3 regions of the Paenibacillus sp. VCA1 genome follow, and region 2 is predicted to be linked to each of the others. Evidence: riboswitches for the same ligand, from Rfam matches in the RefSeq annotation. Region 2 holds a riboswitch; each other region holds the start of a gene.

Region 1 (10,860 bases), on a different contig from region 2:
CCCGGCGACCTCGCCGATCGAAAGCTTGATGAATTCGAAGGATTCTCCGGCTTGGTTGACGACTTTCAGCCCGTCGCCTACCTGCTCGGCTACAAGTTTGGTAGACGCCACCGCCTGAGTCGTTTCTTTCAGGATGACCGAAACGACCTGCGTGACCTGCTTGGCCGAATTGGACGATTGCTCCGCAAGATTCCGGATTTCGCTGGCAATGACGGAAAACCCTCTGCCCTCGTCCCCGAACCGCGCCGCTTCAATGGCCGCGTTCAAGGATAGCAGATGCGTTTGCTCGGCGATCTCCCGGATCATCGCCACGAACGATACGACCTCGCGGGAACTTTCATCAAGCCGGTTCATCATTTCGACCAGGGTATGGACCGTCGTGTTCGCTTCGTCCATCTGTTTCATGGCAGCCACAATCGCTTCCTGGCCTTCGGCGGACTTTTCGGACGATTCGCCCGCCGCCGCAGCGACTTCGTCGGCGCTCCCGGCGATATGCCGAATGGCGTTTACCACGTCTCCCACCGTATTGGAACTCGTCCGGATCATTTCGGTCTGTTGGCTTGCATCCCCGGATACGCCAAGCGTCGCTTCCTTGATCATGTCTGAAACATAAAAGCCCATCTCTGCGCTTGCTTTGACTTCATCGATGGTGCCGGCCATCCGTGAGATACGGGTATTGAACTCATCGGACAGTTCCTTGTATTGAAGCCCAAACTTATGTAAATGGTCTCCCGTACTTCCTGCGTGATGCTCTGCCGAATTTGCGCCGCCGCTTGCGAACAGGCCCTGCGACTGCCCGGCCCCTGCAGAACGCAGCAGCCATGCCGTAATGAAATAGCCGGCCAGCGCCCCGAGCACCAGGCTCGCGATCAACCCCGCCCATACGGGGAGTCCGCATAACAGGCAAATCAGGTTGATGACGACGACAGCCCCCGCAAAACATCCGGCGCCTTTCAGGCCGATCATTCTATACTGCTTTTGCAAGTCGGAATTTTCGACTTTCATGGTGCATCTCCCCCACCTATCCGGTTGCACCCGATGTCCGCGGGACATCGGGTGCGTAATCTATTTCAGGATTTTGCAAAATTCGATTCCGGCCGCTCTCGGGTACAATATATAGACGAACTAAACCGTTTTGCTCTATATATTGCTGATTGAAAGTCGCTCCTTGGATTTTTGCAAAATCCTCGTTTATTAATTTCTCAAAAATTCTTCCGCGTCTTCCATCTTCTCGAACGAATCGACCACTTCGCCGAACATCCGCTTCATTTGAAGCTTGGATACGGCAGATCCCGTATAATAAGCCCATTTAGTCAATCCTTTTTGAACGGAGAGCTCTCCCAGAGGGCTCAGCTTTTCAGCGACGTCCATCGTGAACAGCTTGCCTTCGCTCAAATCGGTCAAACCGGTAAATCCAGGCTTCACTTTTTCAAGCTCTTTTTGGAAGTCTTCGATATACTGGTTCACGTTGTCCTTGTTAATTTCGCTTACCTTGACGGTCACGCGGTTCAATCCAGCATCATAATTAATTGTGTACATGCTCTTCTCCCCCATTTTTGTCGGGACGTTGAACATCCCGAATAGAATATATTGGTTTTAGCATAAGCAAAAATAATAGATTTGTAAAGAAGAATTTACCGAATTATGTAGAATTATGTCGAATTAGATAAATCCTTCTTCTCTGCTATGCTTAAACATCCCATGGATCATTTGTTGATCAAGCGCACTCCACGAAAAGCCAAGTTTCGACAATATCTGCGTCGTTTTGGCCGTGAAGATGGTGAAAAATGTCGTGGAAAGGCTCTCCTCCATCCAGCCGTAATGAAGCATGATCTGTTCGATGATGCGTTTGAAACGGTCGTCGTCGTACCGCTCTCCCAAATAATCGACAAATTTGTCGAACGGCAGCAGCTCGACGGGCTTGCCGAACGGATTCTCCCGCAAAACGGCGCCGATATTCGCTTCATGCGGATTGGCGATATGGAACGTTTCGTTCCGGAGCGCCCCGCAATCGGCAAGAAGAAGGATCGCCTTGCTCGACTGGTCGACGTAGGTAAAGTCGAAGTCGCTAAGCTCTCCCGGCGCGATGCCAAGCTCCAGGAACGATTTCATCGTCGTATAGAACGCGTTGTCCGCGATATTTTGTTGGAATCTTCCCGTTTTGGAATGAAAGACGATGTTGCCGAGCCGGTATATGTTCGTAAAGATCCCCCGCTCCCGGGCAGCCGCCACGAGACGCTCCGCCTCATATTTCGTCTTGGCGTAATAATTTTCGAACCGCTGCCCTTTATCCAGGTCATATTCCGTAAAGCAGATATGCCGTTCCCCTTCCACGACGCCTGTCGCCACGCCGAGCGTGGAGATATGGTGCATATGCTTCGGACGGCCTTCGGCCGCAAAATCAAGCAGATGGGCCGTCGCTTTCACGTTCTGCAGCTCGAAATCGGCGTAACTTCCGTAATGTTTGACATTGGCGGCCGAATGAACGATTGCGTCCGTCCGCTGCGCCAGCGACGCATACGCAGCAGCCTCCAGCCCAAGGCGTTCTTTCGTGATGTCGCCCGCGTAAACCTTGATGCGGCCGCGATACCGATCGAACCAGTCGGGCCCGAAATAATAGTCGCATTTTTGTCTCAGCCGCTCTTCCGCTTCGCCGTCCGACGCGGCCCGGACGATCGCGTAAACGTCCCAATCTTTTTCGGTCATCGCCTCGCAGAGCAAATGGGCCCCCAAATATCCCGTGGCTCCCGTCAGAAGAATGCCGCGGTAACCGTTCACCGCTGCCGTATCGATCGGTTCGTAATCCCGATTACGCTCTTCATAAATGGTTTTATCGGCAGAAACGTCGATATTCTTTAAGCTGGCGTACAGCGCCTTCACTTGTTCCAGCCTGCTGTGCAGATGGCCCGTCTTCGGTTTGATTTTGCCTGCCAGCTCCGCAACGGTCTGATGCTCGAACATATCGTTCATGCCGATTTCGAACTGCTTCTGCAGCCTTGCGACGACAATGGTCGCCTTCAGCGAATGGCCGCCGAGCTCGAAGAAATTGTCGTGGATGCCGACGCGGTCCACTTGAAGCACGGCCTGCCATACCTCGGCCACGGCCCGCTCCGTCTTCGTTCTCGGCGCTGCGTAATCCCGGCTTCGGCCTTGGGACGCATCGGGTTCAGGCAAAGCCTTGCGGTCGATTTTTCCGTTCGGCGTCAGCGGCATCTCCGGCAGCTGCGTGAAGTAGGAAGGAATCATGTAATCCGGCAGGGATTTGCCGATATGCTCTCTCAGCTCGCCGACCGACATGTCGGACGCAGCCGTGAAATACGCGCATAAATAGTGGCCGCCTTTGCCGTCTTCCTTGGCCACGACGATCGTTTCCGACACCGCCGGGTGGTTCAGCAGACAGTTCTCGATTTCGCCCAGCTCGATGCGGAAACCGCGGATTTTGACCTGATGGTCGAGCCGGCCCAAAAATTCGATGGTGCCTTCCTTCGTCCATCTCGCCAAATCGCCGGTTTTGTACATGCGTTCGCCTTGGACGAATGGGCTCGGCACGTAGCGATCCCGGGTCATCTCCTCGTTGTTGTAATAACCCCGTCCGACGTTATGCCCGGCAATGTACAGCTCTCCGGCGACGCCGACGGGCTGCGGCTGCAGATGTTCGTTTACGATGTAAATCTGCGTATTGGCAATCGGTTTGCCGATCGGAGGCAGTTCCGGAATGACGCCGTTTGGATCGATCGTATGCGTCGTCACGACATGCGTTTCCGAAGGGCCGTAATGGTTATGCAAATACACGCCGCGTTTCTTCAGGTACGCCCGGAATTTTTCCGGCACGATCAGCTGCTCCCCGGCCGTGATGACATGTTTCACCGATGACGGGAAGCGGTCCGCATATTCTTTTTCGTTCAAAATGAACTTCAGGAACGATACCGGCATAAACAGGATTTCGATGCCCATGTTTTCGATATGGTCCAGCAAATCCCCGACGCTCATCCGCAGCTCGTTCGTAATCAAATGCAGCGTGCCGCCGGCCAGCAGCGTCGACCAAATTTCCTGGGAGCAGACGTCGAAGCTGATCGTGGTGAATTGAAGCACGTTGCCGCTGTAATCGACGTTGGTCGCCTCGTATTCAAAATGAAGCAGGTTCACGATGTTCCGGTGCTCGATCATGACGCCCTTCGGTTTTCCGGTCGTGCCCGATGTATAGATGACGTACAGCAGGTCGGACGGGCCGTTCACTTGCGGCAGGTTGTCCGTATGGTCGCCGTAAGCTTCTTCGCCGTCGATCAGCAGCGTTTCGCCCCCAAAGGACACTTGGCCGGCCAGATGCGTTTGCGTCAGCAGCAGCCGGGTGTTGCTGTTCTCCAGCATGTAGACGACGCGGTCCTGCGGATATTCGGGATCGATCGGCACATAGGCGCCGCCTGCCTTGAGAATGGCAAGCAGTCCGACGATCATCTCGAAGGAGCGGTCAACCATCAGCCCGACGACCTGATCCGGCACGACGCCTTTGGCGCGCAGCGTGTAAGCAAGCCGGTTGGCGCGTTCGTTCAATTCGCGGTAGGACATCTTGCGCGTGCCGAAAACAAGCGCCGGTTTGTCCGGGGTACGCCGGGCCTGTTCCTCGAACAACCCGTGAATCGTCATCTGGTCGCGGTAAGCGGAATCGGTTGCGTTCAGCCCTTTGACCAGGAATTCCCGTTCGTCCTCGCTCAAAATCTCGAGTTCGCACAGCATTTTGCCGGGATGAACCATCGCATCGTCCAACAGCTTCAGGAAACGGGCTCCAAAGGATTCAATGCTCTCCCGTTCGAACAAATCCGTGCAGTACTGCAAATCGATCCGGATGCCGCTCTCTTCCTCCGTCAAATCGACCATCAGGTCGTATTTCGAAATCGGGTGGACGTACGGATAAAGGGATGTTTCCGTTCCCTCAAGCGAAAGCTCAAGCTTGCCCGTATTTTGCATGACGAACAGCGTGTCGAACAGCAGGTTCCGGCTTGGATCGCGCGGGATATTCAAGGAGCGCACCAGCTCCTCCAGCTCGTAATCCTGATGCTCGAACGTTTCGAGCAGCGCCGTTTTTACTTCCTGAAGCAGCTGCATGAAAGGTTTGCGCTTCTCCGGATAACAGCGGACGGGCAGCGTGTTGACGAACATGCCGATCAGGGCGTGAAGCTCCTCGCGCAGCCGCCCCGCAACCGGAACGCCTGTAATGATGTCCTCCTGGTTCGTGTACCGGGAAAGCAGCGCATGATATCCCGCAAACAACACCATAAACGGCGTAACGCCCGAGTCGAGCGCGAATTTTTTCAGGCGGGCTGCATCTTCCGCTTGAAGCCTCAGCGTGACCGTGTCTCCCGCAAAGCTCTGCTTGGCTGGGCGTTCCCGGTCGGTCGGAAGCTGCAGGATCGGAAGCTCGCCGGACAGCGTTTTTTCCCAATAAGCTTTTTGACTTCCATTTGCCTGTCTTTGGGACGATTCCGCCTCCCACACGGCAAAATCGACAAACCCGATCGCCGGATCCTCGAGCGATTCGCCCCGGTACAAACGGGACAGCTCATCGAAAAAGACGTTCGCCGAAATGCCGTCGACGGCGATGTGGTGGAAATCGACCAGCAGCACGCAGCGGTCCCCATCGCCATAGCGGGTGAGCCATGCCCGCATGAGCGGCGCTTTTGCCAGGTCAAACGGCATGATAAGAGATTGAATGAGTTCATGCATGCCGTCCTCCGACGTTTCCTGCAGCACGAGCTCGAACGGGACCTCGTCATGCAGCCGCTGTACGATCTCTTCGTTTTCCCATTGGAAGGATGTGCGGAAGGCATCGTGTCTGGCGATCATCGCGCGGAATGCCCGTTCTAGACGCCGCTCGTCGACCTTCCCTTCGATCCGGAACGCAAACGGCGCATTGTAGGCGGTGCCGACCTGTTCCATCTGCTCGATGAAGTAAAGCCTTTTTTGGGCGGATGCGACGGGATAGCTGTCGCGCGCGGAAACTTTGAGAATGCGATCCTTGCTTGTGTCGGCCAGCTCGATCCCTGCCGCATGCTCGTTTTCTGAAGATGCGCTTCGAACCGCCTGCTCGATCCATTCGGCTTGCCCGCGGACCGTCGGCCGCTCGAACAGCAGCGTCACCGGGACGGATATGCCGAATTGCCGTTCAAGCTTGGCTTGCAGGAGGACGGCCTTCAGCGAATCCCCGCCCGACGTGAAAAACGATTCGCATGCGTCCACGCGGGCCAGTCCGAGCACTTCGCCCCATAATGCCGCCACTTCTTCCTCACGTTGGCCCACCGGCGCTTCGAAGTTTTCTTCATCGAATGAAACTTCCGGTGCCGGAAGCGCGCGCCGGTCGACTTTGCCGTTGGCCGTCAACGGGAGCTCCGGCAGCATCACCAGCTTGGAAGGCACCATGTAATCCGGCAGCTGCTCCGTCAAAAACGCCTTCATCTCGCCGTAAGAAAACGCTCCGTCCGCCACTGCGTACGCGCACAAATATTTGGCGCCCGAGGCGTCCTCGAGATCGATGACCACGGCTTCGGACACGTTCGGATGCTGCAGCAGCCGATGTTCGATTTCGCCCGTTTCGATCCGGAAGCCGCGGATTTTCACCTGATGGTCGATCCGTCCGAGGAACTCCATGACGCCGTCCTCCGTCCATCTCGCCAGATCGCCCGTGCGGTACAAACGTTCTTCTCCGGTTGTGCCTCCGGGAACAAACTTTTGCATCGTCAGCTCCGGCTGGTTCAAATAACCGCGCGCGAGCCCCTTTCCGGCGATGCACAGCTCGCCGGCGACGCCGACCGGCTGCGGATGGCCGTAGGCGTCCACGATGTAAACTCTCACATGATCGACCGGACGGCCGATCGGAATGTTCGCCGACAGCTCCGTCACCTTATAGGCAGTCGTCACCACCGTGTTTTCCGTCGGTCCGTAGCAGTTGTACAGGTCGTACGTTTGCTTGCTGAACGTCTTCAGTTTATCCCCTCCCGTCAGAAGGACCCGCAGCGTCGGGTGGTCCAGCGTCATGAAATGCTCGCAGAATTGGGTCGGCAAAAAGCTGATCGTAATTCCGTTCTGTTTGAAATATGTATGTAATCTTCCGGAGTCCAGCCGAATTTCTTCGGGAATGACGTGGATGGCCGCACCCGACACCAGATACGGGAACATCTCCCATACGGAGGCATCGAAGCCGAAACCCGCATATTTTGTCGCCCGGTCCCGGTCGGTCACGTTAAATTCCCGGATATGCCACGCGCACAGATTGACAAGCGAGCGATGCTCGACCGTCACGCCTTTCGGACGGCCCGTCGAACCTGACGTATAGATCACGTAAGCCAAATCATCCGGTCCCGGGTATTCACGGGCCTCTAGGGTTTCGACGCCTGCAGCCACCTCAGGAACTGTATCCACGGATGCCTGCGCCGCGCAGACCGTCTCGCCTTGGAAGCGGACTTGTCCGTCCAGCTTCACCTTGGGCTCGGTGACAAGCAGCTCCGTTCCGCTGTCTTCGAGCATGTATGAAATGCGGTCGGCCGGATAGGCGGGGTCGATCGGCATATAAGCCGCTCCCGATTTCAAGATCCCCAGCGTCCCGACGATCATTTCAAGGGACGGCGTCGCGATGATGCCGACGATTCGTTCCCGGCCCGCACCCTTGCGTGCCAATATCCGGGCCAATCTGTCCGCCCGCTCGTTCAGCTCGCCGTAAGTCAAAGATTCGCCTTTGTAAACCACGGCGACCCGATCCGGATTTTTTCGGGCATTCTCCTCAAACCATCCGTGGACCGTCCGGTCCAATCCGGCCGAAGCGGCCGTTTGATTCCAACCGGCCAACAGCGCTTCCTCATCTTCCGCAAGCAGCCGAACGCTGCCGATCGTCATGTCCGGAGCTTGGGCCCAGGCGGTCATGACGTTTTGCAGATGCACGCACATCCGGCGAATGAATTCGTCCGAAAACGCGCCGTCCGCATACCAAACTGCGAAACCGCCGGCACGTTCCCCGTTCAGCGAGACGGCCAGATCAAATTTCCCCTGCAATTCCTCATGTCGGAAGCCGTCACCCGTCAAAACGGCCGTATTGCACACAGCCGATCCTTCATCAGAGCCGGCGCATAGGGCGGCGATTTCCCCGAACGTCGACGATTTCAACTCATGCTCGGCCATGGCGGAGGATACCTGCGTCACGAGCGCTCCGAGCGATGTCGCCCCATCCGCTTTCGCAATGAACGGGTACGCCCGCTCCGCGGAACCGATCACGGCAAACGCCGCCTCCTCCCTCCGCAAATACCGGATCAGGAGAACGCTCCAGGCCGCGCTTAGCAGCGCGCTCGGATCAACCCCCGCGGTTTCGCATGCCTGGCGGATATTCCGACCTGCTTCCTCCGGCCAAGGATGCGTTACCTTCAGCATCGGAATGGACGCCTTTCCGGAATGAATGCGCAGGATCGTCCGTTCCTCGAGTTGGTTCACATACCATTTCCATTCATCCAAATTCGACTTTCCAGTTGTTAGCACCGTCATGTTCATCTTTCCTTTGCTTCTTCATAGGTTTGGATCGTTAAAAAATAAAAAACAAAAAAACTCTACTTGCCGAGAGTAGAGTTGCTTCGATTGCGAAAACATCTTCGGCAGCTGGCTGGCATGGCGTAAAGATCGGGAATCTTGACGCTCGAAGCCCCTTTAGCTTTGTGTCCCTGACTTTCGGCAGGTTTACCTTTAGCTTGAGTTTTCAAAGTACAATATTTCAGATTTTACAGAAAATAAAATGAAATATCTGAAAATACACTTTAAATATATCATGTTTAAATATAAAGTACAGGTTAGATCTTTCCATAAAGAGGTAATATAAGTGTCTATATCCCGAAATTATGGGAAATTCCATAGGTTATCAATGGAAGATGCGCCGTACATCGCTGTCTGAATGACCGTCAAACGACTTCATGCAAGCCAGCATCTCGTCCGGGAACAAACGGCGGCATTGGACCGTTCGCTCGTCGGCCGGCATGCAGACGGCACACTTGTAGTCGGGGTCCAGCGGAACAAGCCGCAGACGCAGCCCGGAATCGACCCGGCCTTGTCGCATGATATGCGCCGTCTCTTGATGCCGGATCGTTTCCAGCGAAGATAATCCGATCGAAAGCCCTTGGCCGACGGCCTTGGCATAACTTTCTTTGAGCGTCCATAACTCATAAAAGAAAGCATCCCTCCTCTCAGGGGGCTGCATCTTCCATTCCGCAAGCTCCCGCGGTGTGAAACACAGCTCGGCTGCTTCCGCTTCGGCGCCGCCGACGCGTTCAACATCAACGCCGATCATTCCTTTTGCGCTTGCGGCGCACACCACCCAATCCATGGAATGGGACACGTTAAAAAAATAGTCCGGAAAGCCCTTCAGGGATGGTTTTCCGAAACCATCCCTGAAGAGCTCGATCTCGTTGAGACGAAGACCGTTTTCCATGCAAGCCGCCACCCGCTTCAGCGCATCCGAAACGATCTGGCGGTCCGCATCCCGTTCCGACCTGTATGTTGCGGCCCGGGTCCTTACCTCGTCGGGCAAGTAGGCAAGCAGCCTCCGAATATGCGCCCCATCCTGCCAATCTTTAAGATTTACGGTATATATCGTTGCGATGCCTTCCACCTTCTTCGTATTTCTGCCGCTCCCGTGCGATCGTCGCCATGTCCCGTCAAGGAATCAGTTTGAGCTTGCGCGCCTGCTCCTCGGTCAAAATAAATTCCTCGGCCGGCCACACCTCATCTTCGTCATCCATGCCGAACATGCCCATGACTTCGGACCAAATTCCCTTTTCCACGGCTTCCTCTTGGGTAATGATAACCTTCATCCTTGACCAGCCTCCTACTGTTGACCGTATTTTATTCAAGTATTACCCAATCCGGAGCCCTTGTCGACCAGAAACCAATAACCGGAATGGAGAATAAGTTCAACGATCCCTTATGCCTTCGATTTCGACGACGCCGGCGAAGGCCCTTTGGCGAACTGCATCCGCCCCGCTCCCATCATCGACACCGATACCAGGGCAAAAAATACCGGGAGCAGCGCCCATAAAAATGCATGGTCGACGGAAAGCGACAGCGCCGCGCTGATTTTTTCCATGACCGGCTGCGGAATGAGCGCCCTCGTCTCGGGCGACAGCAAATGCTGCGGGTCGGCGCTTGCAGGCATCGCTTTTCCCGCGTCTCCCAGCTTTTCCGTCAGCTGGCTCTTGAAATCATTGCGCTGAATGATGCCGAAAATCGTGATCCCGATCGTCATCCCAAGCGAACGCAGGAAGGAAATGGTCGAGTTCGCCGAGCCGCGCTGCCGAGCCTCCATCCCCTGGATGGCCGACATGCTGAGCACGGAAAACGAGAAGCCGATGCCGAAACCGGTAATAATCATATACAGGGTGAGTAAGGTCCGGGACGTGTCAGGCGTAATGGTGGCAAGCAAATACATGCCGAGCAAAAACACGACGGCCGAAAAAACCATGATTCTGCGGAACGTCATTTTGGCGGAAAGCATGCCCCCGACCTGCGAAGCGACAACCGAACTCAGGGTAAGCGGAAGTAGTATCAGTCCGGAGTTAGTCGCACTTCCTCCCATGACGCCCTGGACGAAAATTGGAATGTACACCGCCGCCGTAATAAACGCCGCGCCGTAAAACAATGCAGCCGCGCTGCTTGCGGCGAAAAGCCTTTTCCGGAACATGTCGTACGAAATGATCGGTTCGGCCGCTTTGCGCTCAATGAGCAGGAAGACGATAAACAGCACGGCAAACGCCGCAAACAACCCTATAATGGCGAAAGAATCCCACGCATATTTGCTGCCGCCGAGCTCAAGCGCGAACATGAGGCTGACCACGG
Region 2 (10,860 bases):
ATTTGTTTGATTTTGATGAGGGCGCTGCGGTACATCGTAATAAATTCCTTTTCGGTATTTCCCCGCTGAAGCTCGGCAAAGGCTTCATAGATCTGGTCCATTTTATCCGCAACCTCAAGAATGAGCCCTTCCACGGAATCGTCTTTGCCTTCGCGCAGCTGTCTGCGAAAGATGGGCTGAAACTCGGCGGGAATATGCTCGTCAATGAAATGGGCGACCATTCCTTCTTCGACCTGCTGCAGCATGGCGCGCAATTCGAGCGAGTGGTGCTTCACGGGCGTTTTGATATCCCCGATAAAAATTTCACCGTAATCATGGCTGCTTGTAATTTCGTATAACTTCTTCCAGTCCACCGTTACCCCGTTGCTTTCTTCAATGTCCGCCAATGTTTTGGCGTATTGGACGACCTTCCAGGAATGCGCGGAGACGCTGTGTTCCTGAAATTTGAATCTGCCCGGACACCGAATGATCCGCTCCAGATCGGTCAGCGATTGGAAATACGCATGAATACCCATGTTTTTTGCATTCCTTTCTTTGAATATGGTTTATATGTTGCTGTACGTACAGTATACATTCCGTTTGTAAAAGGATCGTTAACTCATGCCAGAACTTATTGGAAATAGGGTGTGCGCTTGAGCGACAAAAGAAGCTCCCGATCGAAGATCAGGAGCCCCAAGTGTTATGCAATCGGCTGTTTAATGATTTCGATCAAACTTGTGAAGCTGTCGGCAGCATGCCCTTTTTCCATGCCGCGACGGAAGAGATTCAGGACGGCGGCCGGCAAGGAAGGATCGAGCCCCGCGTCTTCGAATGTTTGCACGACGTGTTCGACGCTTGCGGCCCCCATGGCCAGCCGGTCCACGTCCCCGGGATGTTCTCCGGCGTTCAGCCGCGGCGTGTAAAATTCAATGAAGCCGGGCAAAGACGATATATTTTCTTGGGCGTAATTCAGGTACTGCTCCGCCGTAATTCCGTTTGCGCTGGCAAGGGCAAGCGCCTGCAGGTAGCTGAGCATCGACGTCCAAAAGATGACCATCTGCATTTGGTAATACAGCATGGCAAGTCCGGGGTCTTCGCCGCGGTAATCGGTGCTTGTCAGCACGTTTAACGTTTCTCTATGAGCCTCGAAAACGCTTATTGGGCCGCTGTAGAAGGTAGATGACCCCGGGTTGCCGATTCCGGAAGGCGGAACCTGCACGCCACCGGCGAGAAGCACGGCCCCATAACCCGCCAGCCATGCTGCCGCTTGTCTCGCTTTTGCCGGGGTGTCCGAGCTTAAGTTTACGATGACTTTGCCGTTTAAGCTCCCTTGCGCCGACTCCAGGATGGCATACATGGCGTCATAATCGGTCAGGCTGAGGATGACCAGCGGGTTCGCGGCCAACGCCTCCTCGGGCGTAGTTGCCTTGAACGCGCCTTGTGCCGCCAATTCGTCGGCTTTGCTTAAGGTTCGGTTCCATACGGTCACCTCGTAGCCTTGCTTAAGGAACGCGCCCGCCATCGCTTGACCCATCGGCCCCAGACCGATGACGGTTACCCCTTTGTGATGTCTAGCTTCCAACGTCAAAACCCCTTTCGAAATGAATTCACATCCATCGTAAAGGATGACGCTAGTGGTAAAGTCAACGCCCAAAATAGCAAAAGGACGTCTTCGGAGCGTGTTCACTGATCCTTGGACGTCCTGAATAGGTTATTTTTTTCGGCGCACCGTATTTGCGATCTGTTTTTCCAAAAGCCCCTTCAATTGCTGCAGAGCTTCGATTTGACCGTTTACGTTGCTGAGCTTCACGTGATAGGTCGCCAACATTTCCTCGCAATATTCATATTCGTCGGGGTCGGCTACCTCCGTCTTAAACAATGTCCCGATTTCTTCGGTCGTGAGTCCTAAACGCAAATATAGCCGAATGGCTTTGACCCGTTCTACGGCCGATTCGCTGAAATCCCTGTAGTCGTTTTCCAACCTGTCGGCCTTTAGCAGGCCTTTATTTTCATAATGCCGAATCGACCGGATGCTGACTTGGCTCAAGCTGGCAAGTTCGCTGATTTTCAAGGCGGGCGACCTCCTTATGGGGAAGACGATATCATTTCTCGATAATAAGAGGTTATCTGAAAATCGCCAAAAATGAAAGCATTGCGCATCGGAGTCCGAAAATATATTTCGGCGTCTTTTCAAATAGCAGGGGGCCAAAAGTACGGCACAACTTTGGTAGGAACCGCTGCGGCAGCCTGTGCGGCAAAACGCTAGGCGAAAAGAATCGTTTTTCCGGGACATTCCGCGAAATGGGTTGTGCGCCGGGTGATGTTTATATACGATCAGGCCAAGTCTTTTTTCGTTAAAACGACTGAGCATAAGAACATACGGAAAACGGAGGGAAAACATGAAATTGTCAAAGGCCATGATGGCAGCGGTGATGTTGGGAGGCATTTGTTTGTTGGGCACCGGTTTTTCGAACCAGGAATCGGACAAAGCTGTGACGCTGGGGCAATCCGAGCAGAACGGCAGCGAAATCCGTATACCGCACAATGAGCATCTGCTTCTGTCGACCGACCAGAAATGGATCAAGAAGGAGGGGCATCTGTCCGACCTGATCCGGTTGCAATGGACGGCGGATCGAGCCAAGCCCGCGATCGTATGGGCCGATGAGAAAGGCATGGACAAGACTGCGATCATCTCCCACGACAAAGCGAACAATCCGGAGCAGCATGATCATAAGCATATGTCGTTCGAGACGACAATGTCGCCTACGGGACAATATGCGAATCAGCTGTTCACCCGGTTGGAAATCCCCTACGACACCGACGTCAGCGAAATCCGCACCCATTCGTCCAACTTCAATGTGATGAACGGCATTTTGAGGGTGGCAGGGGAAACCGGGTCGAACCGTGACCTTCAGTTCAGCGTAGCCGGCCAAGATAATGAAACGACGCCACGATGGGCCGTCCGCGCGGACAGCTCGAAAGAAGCGGGAGATAATACGGGAGCCAATTTGCAGTTCGTCCGTTATGACGACAAAGGCAACGCGGTTGATCCCGCACTCACCATGCAGCGCAGCGACGGAAATATCGGGATCGGCACGGACGAGCCCGACACCAAACTTGACGTGAACGGGGACAAGCTCCGCATCCGCGAAAAGCATACGCCTGCTTCTTCCAAAGAACCTTGCAGTCAGGGGCAAATGGCTTGGGACGATCAATACGTTTATGTTTGCGTTGCCAAAGACAGCTGGAAAAGGACGGAGCTTTCGTCGTGGTAAGTCGGAGGGATGGGCTTGCTCGCCTCTTTCTTTATCCTAAACGGGGCGGAAGGGACCGTCGTCAAAAATAAAGAGCGCTCGAAAGCGTATTGTATTGAAATGCAGGCGGGCGGTATGATTTCTGAAAAGTGACTCCGAACGGCCGCATGCAGCCCGGGGATCAGATGACGAAGTACCTCCGCCGACTCGGGATCTTTCCTTGAACGCTGCATTACGCTTCGGAAGAAACGCAGGATTTTCGGAACGGGGGATGGCTCGTATGTAACCAGCGCCGAGTATCCTGGGCTTTACTCTATCTTTCCTGGGAAAAACTTAAGATCATCCGGTGTTTGGAGGGAAAATGGCTCGAGAACTTCCTTTCCGCAGGTTATAAAATTCACCCCGGCAAATGGGTAGCGGTTTTCAACTATTTTATAATGAACATTTTCTTGAGGAAGATAAGCTCCCGTCCTAAGGGCTTGGGTCGCTTCATAAAGATTGCCTCCATGATCGAACAGCGCTTTTTTTAGCATGCGAATGTTAATGATTCGGTTGGAATCGTCGTTGATTTTTCCGCTTCCAATCGAAATCTTTGTTAAAACAAAATAATCGATATGATCGACGGGATCGATTTCTTCAAAGGTCTTCTTCATGAAAGATTCAAGATTTGCTGTAATTCCCGCTTTATAATTAGGTATTTGGACGTGAAGCCCTTTGTATAGGTCTTCGTCACGAGATACAATTTCCTGAGCTGTAACAGGTTCTGTTATCCACTTCATTTCTAGAGCAACCATTGTTTTTGAGATCGGATCGTAAATTGCATAATCAACATCCGGCAGATCTCCGGGAAGTTGAGTTGGGCCGCCTCCTTTCAGTGCAGGAAACAGCTTTAATATTGATTCTAATTCATGCACGAAATAGGCCTCTTTTGACACGGTATCTTTATCTACCGTCCCGGCGTATATTCGGTTGAGTGTCGCATTTATATTTCTTCCAGCTAGATTATGGCTAATGAATGTCGGACTTACGAATCGTGCTCCATCAGTCAATTGAATAAGGGGTTCCGTCATTAAACTTCCATACTTCTGTTTGCCTTTCATGGTGCCGAAAGTAAGATCATCAAGTATTGACTCCACAACGTGCCGGTCTACGCCATCGAACTCGTCAACATCAATAAAGTATAGAAGATTTGGCAGCATATGCTCCGGCAAAACACCGATCTTGTCCAAGATCGGCAGACAATCCTTACGAGCGGCATGTGATGCCATATAGGCTTTATACAAAAGCTTGCTCCATACGTGCTTGATATCCTTCACTTTATATCCGGCCAAATCCATTTCATCCGGCAGATGAAATAACAAGTCTGTTTGGCTATCCGCAATAGCTGAATAGTAGGCATCTTTCAAGCGCCAGTTCGTTAGTTTAGGATACTTTTTATGTAGTGCTTGTTTAATGGCTGACATTCTATCTTGATACAACCTCGAGTTTTCTTCGATCAGTATCTCATTCATAATTTCATAACGTTGGACTTTATCGTCAACGGGGCGAAAAGCAATCGTAATCTGATCTGGCGAGTCTTCTTCGATAGAGGGGGATAATATTCCGGGGCGAATCCCTTTATAATTCACCTCCACATATTGGTATAGGCTAGAAGTACCCAGCAGTTCAATACATTGATCTATTGCCGGCTGCCCTACTCCATTCTCACCTTCCGTTTCAGGGCAGATGTTATTGATATGCTGAATAGCTGTGGCCAAGGCACCCTTTAAACTTTCTGATTTTTTTTCTGCTTCGGATAACGCCTCCGGGTGATCTTGACTTCGTACCACTTGCAATTGGAGTGCCATTTCCAAAGATTCATATAGGGAAGCAACTAACTGCAGCGCTTTATCTCTGTTGATTTTATAAATCGGCAAATTGTACATCGCCTCATCAAGTTGGCTTTCAATCTCGCGTAAACGTTTCTCTGCTTTGGACACGCACGAGTTCCCCCTGTCTTTCAAAATTTTGCTACTTAAACTTCTTCTCTCTTACTCGCTTTCCCGTACCGCTCCAGCGCCTTCGTCGAAGCTTCCGCCATCCGCCTTTTAACGTAACCCCTTCAGGAACGGGAAATCGATCCGCGGCTTTAAAGGATGTTGATGTTCAATAATCGGGTTTTGGACGCCATCCCGGCGCTTTCCAAGGTTTGTTTGGAAGGCGCATTATCATACGAGCACCCGCAGACCGGGACCAGGTTGTGGTCATAACACCATGCCTTCAAGTGATGGATGATCGTTCTGCCGATTCCTTGGTTTCGGTGCGACGGGTTCGTAAACATTCCTAGACTCCCATACCCGTCAAGCAGTTTGTTGCGTTCCACAATGCCGATTCCAAGCAAAACCCCCCCTTGGGTAAACGTGAACAGCTCCCCGTTTTCAATGCGCTCCTCCACTTTACCAATGAAGTCCTGGCACATTGTTGCGATGTTAGCAGCATCCCGGCCAACGGCAGCTTTAAATTCCCCGTGGGGATATAATTTGTCGGCCGGGATGTTCGTTTTGGCGTCCTGGAAAAAATAAGCCTGTTTTTCGATCTTGACCTCAAGGTCCAGGGCCAAACTTAAAAACAGCTCGTCGCATGTGGGAACCAGCATGGATTGCACGTGATGATGGCGTATAACGTTGTTGAAAATCTCTTGGGATTCGGCAATGTACGGAGGGTCCAAATAAAACTGCGTCAGGCAGTGGTCGCTATTCACGGCGTAATATCCTGCGGGCGCGGCAAGATGGCTGATTTCATAAAAATCGGAATCCAGGATTCGTTGTTCCAAAAAGGAATCGATCGGAGAGCTTAGCGCCCCGACGTATTTTTGGATGGAATGGGCGATGTCGCGTCGATTGCATGCTTTAGAAACACAACTCATGGATATGCACCTCAAATGTTTTATTTGATCGCCAACGCTAGAAGGTGGATCTTACATGAAAAGTTCTCCGCATGTCCGCCAAACACCTCTTTTGTTCCCTCCTGGCTGGAGCGATGAAAACAGGCTCGGCATGAACCCCTGAACGAAGCGTTCGGGGGTTTGCTGCAATTAATGAACATGCCGCTGCTTCCATCGTGCATGCCATTCCAGGATTTTTGGGGGAATGGCGAGCTCCAGCTCCTGCACCCTTTTCGCAAGGAGCCAATATTGTTCTTCCACGCCGGCCTGGTCGCCGGAGGCATCGTATAGTTTCATCAGGGTCAGATAGGTTTCCTCGCGGTCGGGCAGCTTTCTTTGGATGCGAAGATTGACATGAATCGCCGCTTTCGCATTGTCGTGATCGATATAAAACTCGGCCAGATGTTGGGCGTGCTGCAGCCATAAGAGCCGGATCCTTTCCCGTTCGTATTCGGCCCACAGGTATTCATACTCTCCAAAGTAGTTCCCTTCGAACAGCTCCATGACCTGCTCGTGTTCATCCACGTTCGTGACGTCTACGGCATCCAATTGCTTGAGCCGCTGCTCCCATTCCTCGGTATCCACTCGGGCTCCCCCGATGGTCAGGCGATATCCGGATTCGAGTTCTCCTTTGATGATGCGGATCATCGTCAGACCTGCCTTGGACAGGGTTTGGCGGATGTGATAGATGGTCGTGTACAGCTGCTGCGTCGCCCGGGGCACATCAAAATCGGGCCACAGGAGCTCGGTCAGCGTGCCGCGATCGACCGTTCGCTCGCGGTGGTGAAGCAAATAAGCGAACAACTCCTGAGCTTTGCTTGTGCGCCATCTCAATGCCTGCGGCTCCCTGCCGGGCATTTTGAACCGAAGCTGGTTGAAGCACAGGAAAAGCGGCGGTTTGTTTTTTTCGGAAATTTCAGGGTCTTGCTGCAGCCTTTCCCGCAGGCGCTGAACCGTTTGGCGCAAACGGTCCATTCGCACCGGTTTCATAATGTAGTCCAGCGCATAAAGCTCAAAAGCGCGTACGGCATACTGGTCGTAACCCGTCACAAAAACGATTTCAGCGCCGGGAACGGCCGCCTGCAATTGTTCGCCGAGCTCGAGGCCGTTCATCTCCGGCATATGGATGTCGAGAAACACGACGTCCGGCCGCTCTTTTACCGCTGTTTCGACCACATCATACGGGTTGGAACATAAACCTACGATGTTCACGCCGCCAATATCGTATTCGAGCTTCTTTTTAAGATATTCCAGAGCTAACGGCTCGTCGTCGACTAGTAAAGCCCTCATCCTGATTCCACCTTTATTCGTATTGCCTTCCTTCCGGATTGAAGGAAAAAGAAAAAAAACTCCGTCAAGCAGCATGGCATGCTGAATAAGACGGAGATTTCCGTCGCATTCGGCAGCTGGCTGGCATGGACATTTGCTTCAATGGCAAATCCTTTAGCCCCTATAGCTTTGCGTCCCCGTTTTTCAAGCGGGTTTGCCATGATCGTGCGAGCATATATTTGAGGAAGAAGTGAGCAACAAGAGACAGTATATAGGAAGCATCTGAATATTTTCTGAACTTGATCCGATCGTTCGGACTACGACGAAAATCTCCGCCGCCTCTTGCAATAAAGATCAGGTAATACGAGTTGGCATAAGTACATCCTTGCCGCCAGCAGTACTTAAAAAACTTCAAAAGCTCTTGATTTCCGAATGTGATTTTCATATACTCATATACATAGCATTACGATACATCGTAAATCTATGTATTGAGGAGACTGCCATGACAATCAATAAAGAGCTGCTGAAAGGCAGCACGGCTATTTTAGTGCTCACGGTGTTGAACAAGAAAGAGATGTACGGCTATGAGCTGATCAAAGAGATCGAACGAAGTTCGGAAGGGGTATTTTCCATGAAGGAAGGAACGTTATACCCTATCCTGCATACGTTGGAGGCCGAAGGCTGGTTGGATGCCTATTGGAGCACGCATGAGGGGCGCAAGCGCAAGTATTACCGGATTACGGATCAGGGCCGGGGTCAATTAAAAGAAAAAACGCAAGAGTGGGTACAATTCCGGACCGCGGTGGACCGGGTCATAGGGGAGGGAACATAAGTGCGTCAGCTTGAAGAACATGCGGTTATTGCCGCCTTTTTGAACCAAGTATGCAAACACGTTCGCGCCAAGGAACTGCATGCGGATATCCGCGAGGAGCTTTCGTCCCATGTAGCTGACCGAATGGAGATTCTGCTTGGGAAAGGAATGCCGGAAGAAGAAGCTGCCGCGGAGGCGGTCCGCCAGATGGGGGACCCGAATGAGATTGGACGCAACTTGCACCGGGCGCACAAGCCGGCAGTAGAATGGAAGATCCTTGTTATTATAGCGGTTATGGCGCTCATAGGCATCTTCGGAGTATTTACCGTCCAGCAATCGGGAATGTACCCTCAATTCGGCGGTGCGCTTTTCGAGAGAAAAGTACTGTTTACCCTTATGGGCATGGTTTGCCTGATGGCCTTTTATTTTGTCGATTACCGAAAAATACAAAAACACTCCGCAACGCTGTTTTACGGGATGTTACTTCTGATGTTGTTTACTTTATATGAAGGAATCGATCTTAATGGAAGGAAAGTATTTCTTGCGTTCGGTAATTTTGGCGTCAATATGATGGCGATCTCGCTTCCGATTCTTATCTTGGCGCTGGCGGGGATGAAGCAGGCCAAAGAGTGGCGCGGAGTGGAACATCTTTTTCAGCTGATCGGCAGGGGAGTGATTCCCGTCTTATTGTTCTGCCAAGGGTTTTCCTGGTTTTATGGGTGCATCTATCTGGCGTCCTTTTTCGTGCTGACTTGGATGACCAAAAGGAACGGTATCCAGTTTCTATTGCTGGCCCTTCCGCTGTTGTCCTTATACATATTTGCCCTTACCCAAGTCGGGCAATTATATCATCGTCTTCACGCCTACCTATATCCGGTGTGGGAAGACAGCTATCAATTGATACAAACCAAAGCGGCGATTCATTCCGCAGGCTGGTTCGGACATGGTTTTGCCGCGCGGCTTGACACGCTCCCTTATGCGTACGGCGACTCCTTGTTCCCGTATCTGATTTATTGCTTCGGCTGGGGATTCGGCATACTCATCGCGGGACTGGTCGTTTGGTTTATCGCCCGGTTCTGGAAAATGAACGCCCTCATCCAAGATGAATATGCGAAGAGAATCCTGATCGGGTTCACGAGCCTTTTCGCCATCCGGATGTTGTGGCCGATCCTCATGTCCCTTGGCATCGTCCCTATTGTCGGTGAAGTGCTGCCCTTTATGGGATACAGCAATATGATGCAAGTCTTTGATTTTGCAGCCGTTGGGCTGCTGCTGTCGGTCTTCCGGCGGAAAAATATGATCCCGAGGGCGGCCGAAGGAGCGTTGCCAAGGCACTGACACGGGGTGCTTTTGAACATAGACAAGCCCTCCCGACCTCCGTTACCGGAAGCGGGAGGGCTTGTAGTGTGTAATTTGACGGCTACGCAGAGCTGGCGCAATGCCGCCTCCTTGAGCCGTGAGATCGGACTGCTCGCAAATCCTTTATTTCACGTTATCCGTAAGGTTTTTTTTCCAAACCTCCGCGCCATGCTCGTCACGGACGGATGCATGGGATACGGTCGCTTCCTGCACATCCCCAAAGCCCCAGAAGCTTTGGCTTACGTCAGGGAATAGCGGATCAAGGCCTGTGAGCGGTCCGCGATACAATGCTTTGTTGATCAAGGTTACGGCTTCTGCCCGCGTAATCTTTTGGTTCGGCCGGAACGTGCCGTCCGGGTAACCGGAGAGCAAATTGTTCCGGTACAGCGCTTCGATGGACGAAGCGGCCCAGCTGCCGTCAAGATCCGAGAAGTGGCGGTTGACGGCCGTCGCTTGGTCAAGCTTCAGGAAACGCGCCAGCACGGAAGCAAGTTCGCCGCGCGTCACAGGAGCATCCGGCCGGAACGTGTTGTCCGCGTACCCTTTGAAGTAGCCTTGGGATACGGCGATCTGAATGTAGTTTGTCGCCCAGTGTCCTTTTCGGATATCCTTGAACGTTGCCGGGCTGCCTGTCGTTTGATCCGACAGCCGGGCGACGATCGCTGCAAGCTCCGCTCTGCTCAGGGAGCCGGCAGGATGGAATTTGCCGTCCGGATAACCGAGAATGTAGCGTTGATGCTTCAGCTGCCCGAACCGGTCCGAAAACACTTGGACTTGAGCTGAAGCTTTTTTGCTGTTGCCGCCGAACAAGAGCTGGCCGGCAATTTCATATTGCGCCTGCTCGGAGTTGATCGTTCCCCATTTAACTGCAATTTTGAAGCTTCCCTTGCCGCCGGCCGGTAAGCTGGCAAGGTTCCAGGTTACGGTTTTGCCGTCAACCTTTCCGCCGCCCGCGTCGACAAGCTCGGCTCCCTCGGGAATAGTCACCTGAATGACCGCCCCGTTAACGGCAGATGCCGTCGAGTTGTTATAGTCAACGGTAATGGTCGATTGGCCGCCTTCTTTAACCTGTTTTTGGTCAACGGACAAGTTCAGGGATACTTCGCCCTGCGAAGGGCTTGGGTTTCGCGTGCTTGTACCAGAACCCGAACCTGAACCTGAACCCGATCCGGAGCTTGTTCCGGTTGAAGGCAGCGGCTGCATGGCAAAATCGAAAGCGACGATGCTTTGGCCTACGTAAATAATGCCGTCTTGAATGTAGCTGT
Region 3 (10,860 bases), on a different contig from region 2:
CCGTTCCAGTAAACGACCTCCGGCGCGTAGGCTCCCTCCGTCAGGGGATCTTCCGTTACCAGCCCCTCATATTTCCAATGGATAAGATCCTCTGAGCTCCACGCCTTGATTCCGACCCGCCAATCTTTCGTGCTGCAATACAAGTAATACTTCCCGTTGAATCTCAGTACATAGGGATCGCCTATGCCGTAGTCCTCCCACTCCTGATCCAGTTTCATCGGATTTTGGTAGGTTTGTTTCATTGCAATCTCTCCCCCGGATGTCTGCTCGTTCCCGTTGTTATTTTTTAAAACAAAGACCGTTGCCGCCACCGCAGCGACGGCCGTTGCCAGCGAAACCCCGATCAGCCCCCATACTTTGCCGTTTTGCTTCATGGGTTAGCCTTTGATGCCCGTAATGGCAAGAGATTCAATAAAGTACCGTTGCGCAAAGAAAAAGACGATAACGACCGGCAAAAGCGCTATGATCGAAGCGGCCATCAGCGACGGATAATTGGAGGTGGAGATATAATTGGATTGCATGCTTGCAATCAACACCTGAATGGTTTGCCGTTCCGGTGTGTGCAGATAAATAAGCGGTCCTAAGAAGTCGTTCCAAATTCCCATGAAGCCAAGCGCGGCCTGGGCTGCGATCGCGGGCTTCACGATGGGAAGCGCCACGGTCGTAAACGTACGGAAATACCCGCAACCGTCGATTTTTGCCGCATCAATGAGGTCGTTCGGAATGGAACCCTGCATAAATTGACGGAAGAAAAAGATCGTTACGATATTTCCGAACATGCCCGGAACAATTAACGGCAGCAGCGTATCAACCCATCCGAGTTCCGAGAACCCGATATATTGGGGAATCATGACGACAGAATAAGGGATCATCATCGTTCCCAACAGGGCAAGGAAAATGCCTTCTTTGAATGGAAAGTCAAACTTGGAAAACGAGTATGCCGCCATGGCCGCAACAAATAAACCGACGGACAATACGGACACGACGACGATAGCGCTATTCATAAAACCGTACAGCAGAGGCGCTTTGGACCATACATCCTCGTAATTCAGCCAGGTAATCGGATTCGGAATCCACTGAGGCGGAATATCAAAAACATGCTTTTGGTTCTTTAAGGACGTGGAAATCGTCCATGCCAGCGGGCCAAGCATAATAAATGAACCTGCGATCAGCACGATATAGACGATCAAATTGATCAAACGGCGTTGCTTTACCATACTTTTCAATCCTCCTATTCCTGCGTGAGCTTAATCCTGGTAGACCCAGCGCTTGGAGATGCGGAACTGGAAAAGGGTCAGGATAAAAATCAAAATCCCCAGAACCCATGCCACTGCACTTGCGTATCCCATATTGAAATACTTGAAGGCCTCCTGGAAAATGTAATATACAATCGTCGCCCCGCTGTACTCCGGTCCGCCGTCGGCCGCCAGAATGTACATTTGGCTAAAGGATTGGAAAGTACCGATAACCCCCATCACAACCACATAAAAATGAATCGGCGACAACAGCGGAAGGGTGATATGCTTAAATTGGTGCCAACGTGAAGCTCCATCCACCTGAGCCGCTTCGTAATAACTGGACGATATCCCCTGTAAACCGGCCAGATAGAGAACCATGTTTCCGCCGACTCCGCCCCAAAGTCCCATGATAATAAACGACGGTTTTACCCAGTTGGGATCGCCAAGCCAGTTAGGTCCTTGAATTCCGAAAACGTCCCAAATAAATTCATTGATAATCCCGTAGTCGTAATTGAGGAGCCATTGCCAGAGCAATGAAATTGCAATGATCGGTGAAATGACCGGAATGTAGTAAATGGTGCGAAAAATCGAGATCCCTTTTAGCTGCCGGTTCATCAGGATGGCCAGCACCAGGGAAATGATCATGCCAAGCGGAACCCCAAGAAGCAGGAAAACCGTGTTAAAAAGAGACTTGTAAAACTTCTCGTCCGCGAACATATACCGGAAATTTTCCACGCCCGTGAATTTGGCGGGCGTGAACATATCCCATGACATGAAGCTTAATCCGAACGAAGTGACCAGCGGCGTCAAGCTGAAAATCAGGAAGCCCAATATTGGCGGGGCAATAAACAGCAGAGACCATATGATTTCTTTACGCCGATATCCCGGGGTTTTGTTCTTCATTCACATTTTCCTCCCTATACTGCAAACGGAAAAAGCGAAAACGCCGCAAACCGAGCTCTCGTCGTTTTCGCTCCTCCGCCACAGCATTAGCAGTCCTTTACTTGTTGTTCTCGTCGTACAGCTTTTGCAGCTTAGGCTGCTCTGCTTTTACAAACTCCGCCGCCTTTTTTTGACCGGTCCATACCTGACTCGCATCCTGCCAGAACGTGTCCAGCCATTTGGTGTTCTTCGAGGATACTTCAATCGGCGGCCGGCCGTAATCTTCAATAATGTCGATGAATACCTGGCGTGATTTCGGCGCCTTATCCATGGCCATGAATTCGCCCTTCGCCATATCGATCAAGTTCGGTACGGCCTGCCCCAGAACATAGTTTTCTTTTTGGGAATCTCTGTCGAGACTCAGGTAAGAGGCAAGCGCGAATGAATCTTCCGGATATTTGGTGTTTTTCGAAACCACGAATCCAAGGGAGCCGAGCCACGTCGCCGTTTTTCCTGTGTTAGGGCTTGCCGGCCATGCCGCGATATCCCATTGGAACGGCAAATCCCAGAAACCCGGCTGGTCCCATGGCCCCATTGGGAACATCGCCACTTTGCCGGCAACGAAGCGGGTATAACCATTCTGCGCCTTCTCGTCATCCGGAGACGGGCTGACCTTGTGGACTAGACTCAAATCGGCCACGAACTGCATCGCTTCGGCAAACTCCGGCGTATCAATCGTAATTTTGCCCGTGGACGGATCAACCCAATCCCCGCCATTCGCCCATACCGCCGATTCAAGCGAATAGGCGGCCACGCCAAAGGTATCGATTTTTCCGCGTGCATTGGTCGTAGTCAATTTTTTGGCATCGGCGATCATCTGATCCCAAGTGTATTCGCCGGCTTTTGCGCTCGGATATGGCAATCCGGCCTTGTCGAACAGATCCTTGTTGTAGGCAAGCGCCCATGGACCCACGTCTTTCGGCAACCCGTACAAATCTCCGGCGCCCACAGTCGTACCGTCATACCGATAACGGTCAAGCCCTTGTTTCCAAACGTTATTCGTGTCCACCAACTCGCTGGATTTCAGATAGGATTCCAGGTTCAGCAGCACTCCGCTGGAGACAAGCTTGTTGAAGTGAGCTCCGCCGGCATAAAATACGTCCGGAGTTTTCTTGGCTGCAATCAAGGTATCGAGCTTCTGATAATATTCCGCAGGAGGAACGACGGTGTATTTCACCTTCTTATTCGGATATTTCTTCATATAAGATGCAATCAGTTTCTCAAAAACGGCTTTCTCGGAATCTCCGCCCCACCCCATAAATTCGATTTCAGATTTTGCATCTTTGTCAGGAGTGGCATCTGTTGCTTCTGTTTTATTTTGCGTTTTAGAATCTGCCGAGTTGTCTTCACTTTTGTTGTTGCCGGAGTTACAACCGGAGAGCACCAACACGAAGCTGAGTACCAAAGTTAACGAAAGACTAAACCATTTCCTTTTCCGAAACATAAACCCTCTTCCCCCTTTGATAAAATCGTCATAAACAAAATAATTGAAGAACATGTTGCATCTAAAAAGCTTACAGCGATATAGAATGAACTAAAGAAATGAAGGTTATAGGGCCACATCGGGTCCTTTTAACAGGAAGTTCAATTCAAACTTTAGTTCAATCTATATAAATTGTTTTATTTCAATTATTTCATTTATTAACAAGATAATAAGTAGAAAAACATGAATTGTCAACGCTTTCTTTCAATAATATTGGATTATTAAGCAAAAAAAGACCAGATTGCTTTGTTGTCACAAAACATCTGGAACTTAATAGGTATCGCTTTAGTTATACTCCATTCTCATTATAATTCCTTGCTCATAATCGCCGAACCCTCTGCCGAACAAGTTTATTCCGCCCTGGTGCTTCGCATCCGGTTTAATTCCGATCCTGAGCGTAATATACGGCTTTTCACCCAACCGGAGATCATGAAGCGAAATATCGGAGCATTTCTCCTTGTCGATCATACTCTTCGTCAGGTCAATCGACCAGATCTTCAGCAAACCGTGTTGCGTGCTGTTGTCATACCACCACGACGGGTTCAGCCTGCCTCGATGGTCGCCAAAATCCCCCGGCGATATCCACGAGCCAACCTCAACCTCGTTCACCCATACTGTAATTTCCGAAGGCCAATCATTATTATAGTTCGGAGCTTCCGAGCAAAGTTCCAGGGAGAATTCGAGCGTATGGATTTGCGCTCCCGCAGGCAGCTTTTTTGGGAAACGATATTCAATCCAACCTTTCCGAAACCAGATGATTTCAGCCGTCCTGCTCTCCGGAAGATAGAAATTGACGGGCTCATCCTCTTGAAATACCATGCCTGACGTGTTTGCCATGCCGCAAGTCGGCACAATGTCAAAGTTGCTGAAGTGTCCGATCGGCATTTCCATCTCTACGACTTTGGTTGTATTCGGATCGTAAGCACCCGGATTCAAAATGAGACGAACGTCGTCAAAATTCCGGCTGCACACTTTCATAGCCCCTCGAGTTGCCGGTTGAAGTTCTGTTACAATCAATTCGGCCTCTTCCAGTACTTTGACATTGTTGGCGGCAGTGGAAACGGGGATATCCAGCTTTTCGGCAATTTCAAGAATATTGAGATTGGGTTTGTCCAACAGCAATTTGATGATATTGACCCTTGTATGCGTGCCGAGTGCATGCGCTACCTTAACCAATCGTTCGGAATCATTTATGGAAACTTCAAGCAACGGGATGTCACCTTCCTGTGAATTGATTTATTTACAATATTATAAACAATAAATCACGTATATGTACAGAAATATTGTATTAAAACAATAAAAACATAATGACGCTTCAATTTACATCAATCCTCTAATCATAAACAGTAAATCGTATCCTAAAAAATTGAACTTCGACTCCTGCCCCCGTGATAAATGCTCAAAAAGCCGCATCGAGGCGGCTTTTTCCATGCAGTAAACCATTAATCGGGCAGAATAATGTTATGTTTTGAAAACAACTTCAGCAGGTCGTTCCATGTCATTAGGATGTCCCCGTTTTTGTAAGGCAGCTTTATGTCTTGCAATTCCGCGGGTTTGAGCTGTTCTTCGCGGCCATCTTCCTTGTAATACGTTATATCCCCGCTAAACTCTAACATGCCTAAGGCGGTGCCGTTCACGATCGACCCGGTAAATTTGACCTCTTTAAATTTGTAAAAAAGATCGTCTTTGTAACTCCATCTCCAGGTGGCGTACACGTTTGTCCCCAAGCTTGGCTCAGCATACTCTTTCACCCATATGCTTTTGTTTACTTTACCGTCGCCTTCAAACCCGCCGTCACCGCCCGGACGCTTGTTTGTGCCATCCATGTTTTCCGAGGATGTGAGAACGTTTTGCTTGTAGGTATAAAACTTCAATTCGCTTTGATCCTCTTGCCCGTTGGCAATAACCATCATGTCGGCATATTTTTTCGCATCCTTATTTACGGCAAACCAAAGATTTTCTATAGACTCCGCCGGTATCATAAAGACGCCGTTGATTTTTTTCATCGGGTTTTGCCCGTCGAGCGGAATCTCTTCGGACCCTAAAACCGGATTTTTCGGATTATTATGGATAAAGGAATCGACTTCGCCGCTTCTGAATGTATTCGTTTCGATTCCGTTTGTCGTCGTCACCCTGCCGTCGGCATTTTCTTGATAACTTATTCCAAATGCAGCGCATACTTCTTCAATCGGAAAATAGACGATTCCGTTCTGAACAACCGGCTTTGTTTTAAAAGCAATGGGTTTGTCATCCAGCTTTAATACGGGGATCATTGTATTTTGATTTTGAGTTTTTCCTGTTTCAATTGCGACCTTTTCATTTCCGAACGGAATGTCCGGCAGCTTGCTCGTGTCCGAACTTGTTGCCGGTCTTGCGTGCATTTCACCTGATCCGTGATCCGACAAGTTTTTGATAAACTGAACCGCCTCGGCACGCGTCAGCGTCTTGGAACCGTTAAAGCTGGTGATGGTCGGCTGACCGCCCTCGCCTTTGGCTAGCCCCTTGCCGTACATAAACCGGATGGCATCATCGCCTTCATAATTCATACCTTCCGCCGAGGCGATCAGCTCCGCCACACGGAGACGCGTAATCGGCTGGTTTTGTGCTTTGATGTCTGAAGAGCTTACGGGATAATTCAAGGATTCGGCAAGCATGTAATAAGGCTCTGCCCATCTGGGAGAACCGTTCTGGGCATCCGGTCTGTAGCTATGTATGAGCATGGACAAAAACTCGGCCTGCGTTACCGATTGATTCGGTTTGAACGTGCCGTCTTCATAGCCGCGTACGATGTTTTTGCTGAGCGCCCAAGCAACGCTGTCTGCCGACCAATGCGATTTCATGTCCGCAAAAGGGACCTTGGCCGTAAGACGATCCGCATGCAGCTCTGGCGCAAATAAACCGCCCATCCCTAAGGTTATCGCAGTCTGTACGGTTAACATCACTTTCAAAGATTTCTTCATTCGTTCATCCCTCTCTGCTACTCTTGATCGTTGTCGATCAACAAAAGAAAACCACCTTGTATAAGGAGGTTTGCTTAGGAGACATATGTAATGCAGGCTGGCAATCGGTATTCCATGAACGAAATCGACGACCCATGCCTTTGCGTCCCGGCTTTTCAACCGGTTTGCCCCAAAAGTCTGTATTCATTTGTTGATGAATCCATTTCATAATGGGTTATTAAACAAAAGCGGCATTATGAAAATGATTGGATATAAACAGTATATTCGATGTATTTTCAAAAGGAAATAATAAAACTTCTACCTTGAAGCAGCAGACCCAAAGGCTCAAAATGGGTTTACATGCTAAGTTGGCTGTATCATACTATTGTCCGCAATACCTTTACTCATAGCAATAATTGCATGAAGCACAAAAAGCTTAATGGAACAGTTGAAATTTTCTTACGCTGCCCCATTGAGTTTTTGTCATTTTCCTCAAAATTCCTGCTTGATGAGTTCCGGTTTTATATTGAGGACGACCCCCATCAAACCGGACACATCGATTCTTAGTTTAGACACACCGCCTCCCGCAGGATTTTAAGATGATGAGTTAAAGTGGATTTTGGCATTAAATCTTTAAAAACTGCACAGTTCTGCTCGCCGAATCATGTTGCGTTCTCATCAGCGCCCTATCCGCCTTTTGCCGCCTGCAGCTTGCTACGGATCCATGCTACCAGGAAGAGGAGCAGCCCGAACACAAGCAACGAGAAATCGAACCATATGTGACTCGTCGACAAATAACGTTCAAACTCGACGTCACTGGAAAGGCCCCATAAGCTCGCGATCAATGACAAAAGTCCAAGCGGCAAGGCGAGCGCCCGGTAATCCTTGAGTCCGCTCCATTCGGCAATGGCTGTCACGGCTGCGTAATGATAAGTGGACAATTCGATAAACGTGCCTGGCAGCCATACAGCTAACAGCAAGGCATCGATATGCTGAAAAAATTCACCGAGTCCGATATATCGGACGACTTCGATAAACGGATAGTTCAATGTACCGGCATACTCGCCAAAAAGAAAAACGGATACAAGCCCGGACGCTGCAAGTGTGAGCATTTCTCCAAACCAGGCAGCCATTACGAATAACGCTGCCCTTCGCTTACTCGACAATAACGGAAAAAACAATCCCAACAAAAGATACCCGGAGAACCAGGTGAATGGAACGATGGCTCCCTTAAGCGAAGGTACCGGACCTTTTCCCATGATCGGGAAAGCATTCGATACGGCCCATTCAGGGATCGTGAGAACGCTCAGTATTACGAACACAACGATGGTAACCGGAAGAAACAATTGCGCCAACCGGCCAAGCACCTCTACACCCCCTCTAACCGCATATGCTACAAGAAACATAATACCTCCCGAGATGACGAGGGGCGGGGTATTCTCCAAAAAGACGGAGGAAATGAAATCACTGTAAATTCGTAAAATAACGCTTGTCAGATAAGCGGCGTAAAATATGATGACAAATCCCGCCGCTTTTCCCAGTATTTTTCCAAAAATCCGCTTGCTGTACCCGATAATTGTTTCTTCCGGAAACATGCGGTTGAGCCGCAGCATGGCCAGCACGAAGAATATTCCGGCCAGATGCGACCAAATGGGCGACAACCATAAATCCCGACCCGCCGCCTCCCCAGCAATTTTGGGAATCAGCAGCAGACCGTCGTAGGCCATCAGGGAATATAGTAGAAGCGCCAATTGTCCTGAAGATATTTTCCCTTTTTCCACCATCTGCAAACACCTCATCAACTTAATAAGCCGGAAAATGGTCTGTAGAGCCACTCAATCAATCGGATTGGGCCTGGCATTTCCGGAAATAACACGACTAGCAGAGCGGATATCCAGCTAAAGACAGCGATGGCCACGAGTGTCCCGCGTTCACGGACGCTGCTTTTGTCCAGACGAGCCCACTCGAAACTTACGATAAGAGCTACGACTAGCGATATCCCCGCAACCTTCAGCCAAATCATGGTTTTGTAAGCTCCTTTTGCTGCTGTCCAAGGGGGGTGCTGTTCATACCGATGCGGCGTAAGTTCACGCCGGCCTCCACCCGGACTTCCATCCCAGGGTAGTAACTCTTCCAATGCGGCTCAAGCTTGCTCCATCCGCGGGGATTTTCGCGGTTGATCGCTTCCCCGAAAGCAAAAATATCAGCGTGCATGCGCTGAGCATCATGAACGGACTGTTTCACCATCTCCCGAATACGTTTTGCCACCGCCGCTTCTAGTAAGCGGGCATTTGCTGGATCGGCCATATTCAGACGTGATGTATTTTGGATCATACTCAGTTCCGAATCAACACGGATCATCATTTGCCACTCCCCTTTCTTCCGGGATGGAATCAAACGCGAATTGGAAGCGATGGTTATGAACGTCACCCGGGAGGGAGACCCGATCCCGAGGTCTACGGTTTGGACATCGTTTTTCAATTGATTCATCACCCACTTTGCAGCGAAAAACGAATTCCCCGTCATCGTTCCGACCATACGTCCCCGGTTAAAGACCGCATACCCCTTGATGTACGGCTCCCCACCTCCATCCCCTCCTTTTTGCGGGACATCAATGAAGGGCAGGATCGCTGCGTTGTCATTGGTGCTTAAACGCTGAACAAGCCGACTTATCGTCAACGGCTTATGAAAAACGCGCGCGGCTTCACCCTTCAGAAAGTCCGCTTTCGTCTGCTCCAACAAAAAAGGCGATTCGAAAAATTCCCGGACTTTTCCGTGAGTGACAAAGGGCATAACCCGCAGGCGGATTTCATTGTCCCGCACCAGGTAATCCAGTTGTTCTCGGAACCCGTCCCTTGCAAGCGATTCCCCGACAACCAGCACTTGAAGCTGCCCCCAATAAATCGTGCGCGGCAGCTTGAATTGCAGCCGCCCCTGCGCATCTGCCACCGTATCGCCGACGGCGTAGCGTATTATCGTTTTTCCGTCCCCTTTCTTTTGGTCCCCGCTTGGAGGCTTCCCGCTTTGCTTCTGTTCCGGCGCGACGATCTCCAAGATCAGTTCAATGTCTCCGTCCTCCGTCCGATCAAAACCCGCGCTCATAACGATGGCCAAGCTGTTCACTTCGTCGCTGTCCCAGCAGCCTGTCAAAGTCAGGATGGCCGCTCCCGCCACTAAAGGCAGCAGCCGCTTGCCCAGTTGAACCATGACAGCTATCGGTTTACTTTTTCGCATATCGTTTCAATGTTCGCCCCCTTTCCCCGGATTCGGCCGCTGTCCCGGTACGAGGCGCCGGCGGTTGCTTTTTGCCGAATATCTCGGGCGCATGATCATTTTCCACCAAGGGGTTCGAACTACCGAATCCTTCATATCGCTCGCCACAAACGGCGCGATCGGGGACATGTATGGCACGCCGAAAGAGCGCAGCGTGCATAAATGAACCGCTATGGCAATCAGCCCATACATGACGCCAAGAATCCCGAGCAGCCCTCCGGCCAAAACAAGCAAGAGACGCAGCAGGCGAACCGAGAACTCCAGCGAATAATGCGGGGCCGTAAATCCGGCGATGCCCGTAAAGGCGATGATGATCACGATCGGTGCCGATACGAGACCGGCGGATACCGCCGCCTCGCCTACAACGAGCGCGCCGACAATTGTTACCGCAGAACCAATTTGCCGCGGAAGACGAAGCCCCGCTTCCCGCAACACCTCAAATGCAAGCTGCATTATTAACACTTCCACGATGGTTGGAAACGGGATCTCCTCCCGCGAGGAAGCAATGCTCATCAGGAGTTTGTTCGGAATCATCTCTTGATGGAAAGTCAGAAGCGCAACGTACACCGACGGAAGCGTTAGGGAAATAAACAGTGAAAAGTAGCGAAGAATCCGCAGCAAACTGGAATATAACGAGCGATTGTAATAGTCGTCCACCGCCTGCAGCAGCGTTACGAACGTTACGGGAACGATCAGCACGTCAGGCGTACCGTCGACTAGGATGACGATGCGGCCTTCGATCAATCCGGCCGCGGCGATATCAACCCGTTCCGTAAACTGATGTTGAGGGAACGGCGAGTAGGGATCATCCTCCATAAATTCTTCAATATATCCGGTTTCCAAAAGGCTGTCCATATCAATACGTTTCAGGCGGTTTTCCACCTCCTGAATTAGATCCGGCTTTGCAATGCCCTCCATATAAGCGATATAAATCTCGGTTTCCGTATATCGGCCAAGCCGGAACGATTTTAATTTCAGCTTGACG

What was found. A riboswitch is a leader RNA that binds a small molecule or an ion and turns the genes downstream of it on or off. The one in region 2 is predicted to bind cyclic di-GMP.
Region 1: another riboswitch for cyclic di-GMP. It lies ahead of RJP21_RS06935 (non-ribosomal peptide synthetase); the one in region 2 lies ahead of RJP21_RS00540 (response regulator).
Region 3: another riboswitch for cyclic di-GMP. It lies ahead of RJP21_RS18260 (S-layer homology domain-containing protein); the one in region 2 lies ahead of RJP21_RS00540 (response regulator).

What each region holds. Positions count from the first base shown of each region.
Region 1 is NZ_JAVLSX010000003.1:38,685-49,544, forward strand. It holds gene RJP21_RS06925 (methyl-accepting chemotaxis protein) at 1-1,005, opposite strand, end outside; gene RJP21_RS06930 (hypothetical protein) at 1,195-1,539, opposite strand; gene RJP21_RS06935 (non-ribosomal peptide synthetase) at 1,663-8,523, opposite strand; cyclic di-GMP riboswitch class I at 8,627-8,727, opposite strand; gene RJP21_RS06940 (4'-phosphopantetheinyl transferase family protein) at 8,891-9,637, opposite strand; gene RJP21_RS06945 (hypothetical protein) at 9,684-9,839, opposite strand; gene RJP21_RS06950 (MDR family MFS transporter) at 9,950-10,860, opposite strand, start outside.
Region 2 is NZ_JAVLSX010000001.1:104,470-115,329, forward strand. It holds gene RJP21_RS00510 (YfbR-like 5'-deoxynucleotidase) at 1-515, opposite strand, end outside; gene RJP21_RS00515 (NAD(P)-dependent oxidoreductase) at 680-1,561, opposite strand; gene RJP21_RS00520 (MerR family transcriptional regulator) at 1,691-2,050, opposite strand; gene RJP21_RS00525 (hypothetical protein) at 2,379-3,254, shown strand; gene RJP21_RS00530 (hypothetical protein) at 3,542-5,212, opposite strand; gene RJP21_RS00535 (GNAT family N-acetyltransferase) at 5,362-6,138, opposite strand; gene RJP21_RS00540 (response regulator) at 6,307-7,446, opposite strand; cyclic di-GMP riboswitch class I at 7,555-7,654, opposite strand; gene RJP21_RS00545 (PadR family transcriptional regulator) at 7,928-8,257, shown strand; gene RJP21_RS00550 (FtsW/RodA/SpoVE family cell cycle protein) at 8,258-9,574, shown strand; gene RJP21_RS00555 (S-layer homology domain-containing protein) at 9,719-10,860, opposite strand, start outside.
Region 3 is NZ_JAVLSX010000007.1:347,116-357,975, forward strand. It holds gene RJP21_RS18235 (family 43 glycosylhydrolase) at 1-374, opposite strand, end outside; gene RJP21_RS18240 (carbohydrate ABC transporter permease) at 378-1,217, opposite strand; gene RJP21_RS18245 (carbohydrate ABC transporter permease) at 1,248-2,141, opposite strand; gene RJP21_RS18250 (ABC transporter substrate-binding protein) at 2,239-3,624, opposite strand; gene RJP21_RS18255 (ArsR/SmtB family transcription factor) at 3,949-4,872, opposite strand; gene RJP21_RS18260 (S-layer homology domain-containing protein) at 5,106-6,623, opposite strand; cyclic di-GMP riboswitch class I at 6,712-6,802, opposite strand; gene RJP21_RS18265 (GerAB/ArcD/ProY family transporter) at 7,289-8,386, opposite strand; gene RJP21_RS18270 (Ger(x)C family spore germination protein) at 8,622-9,836, opposite strand; gene RJP21_RS18275 (spore germination protein) at 9,843-10,860, opposite strand, start outside.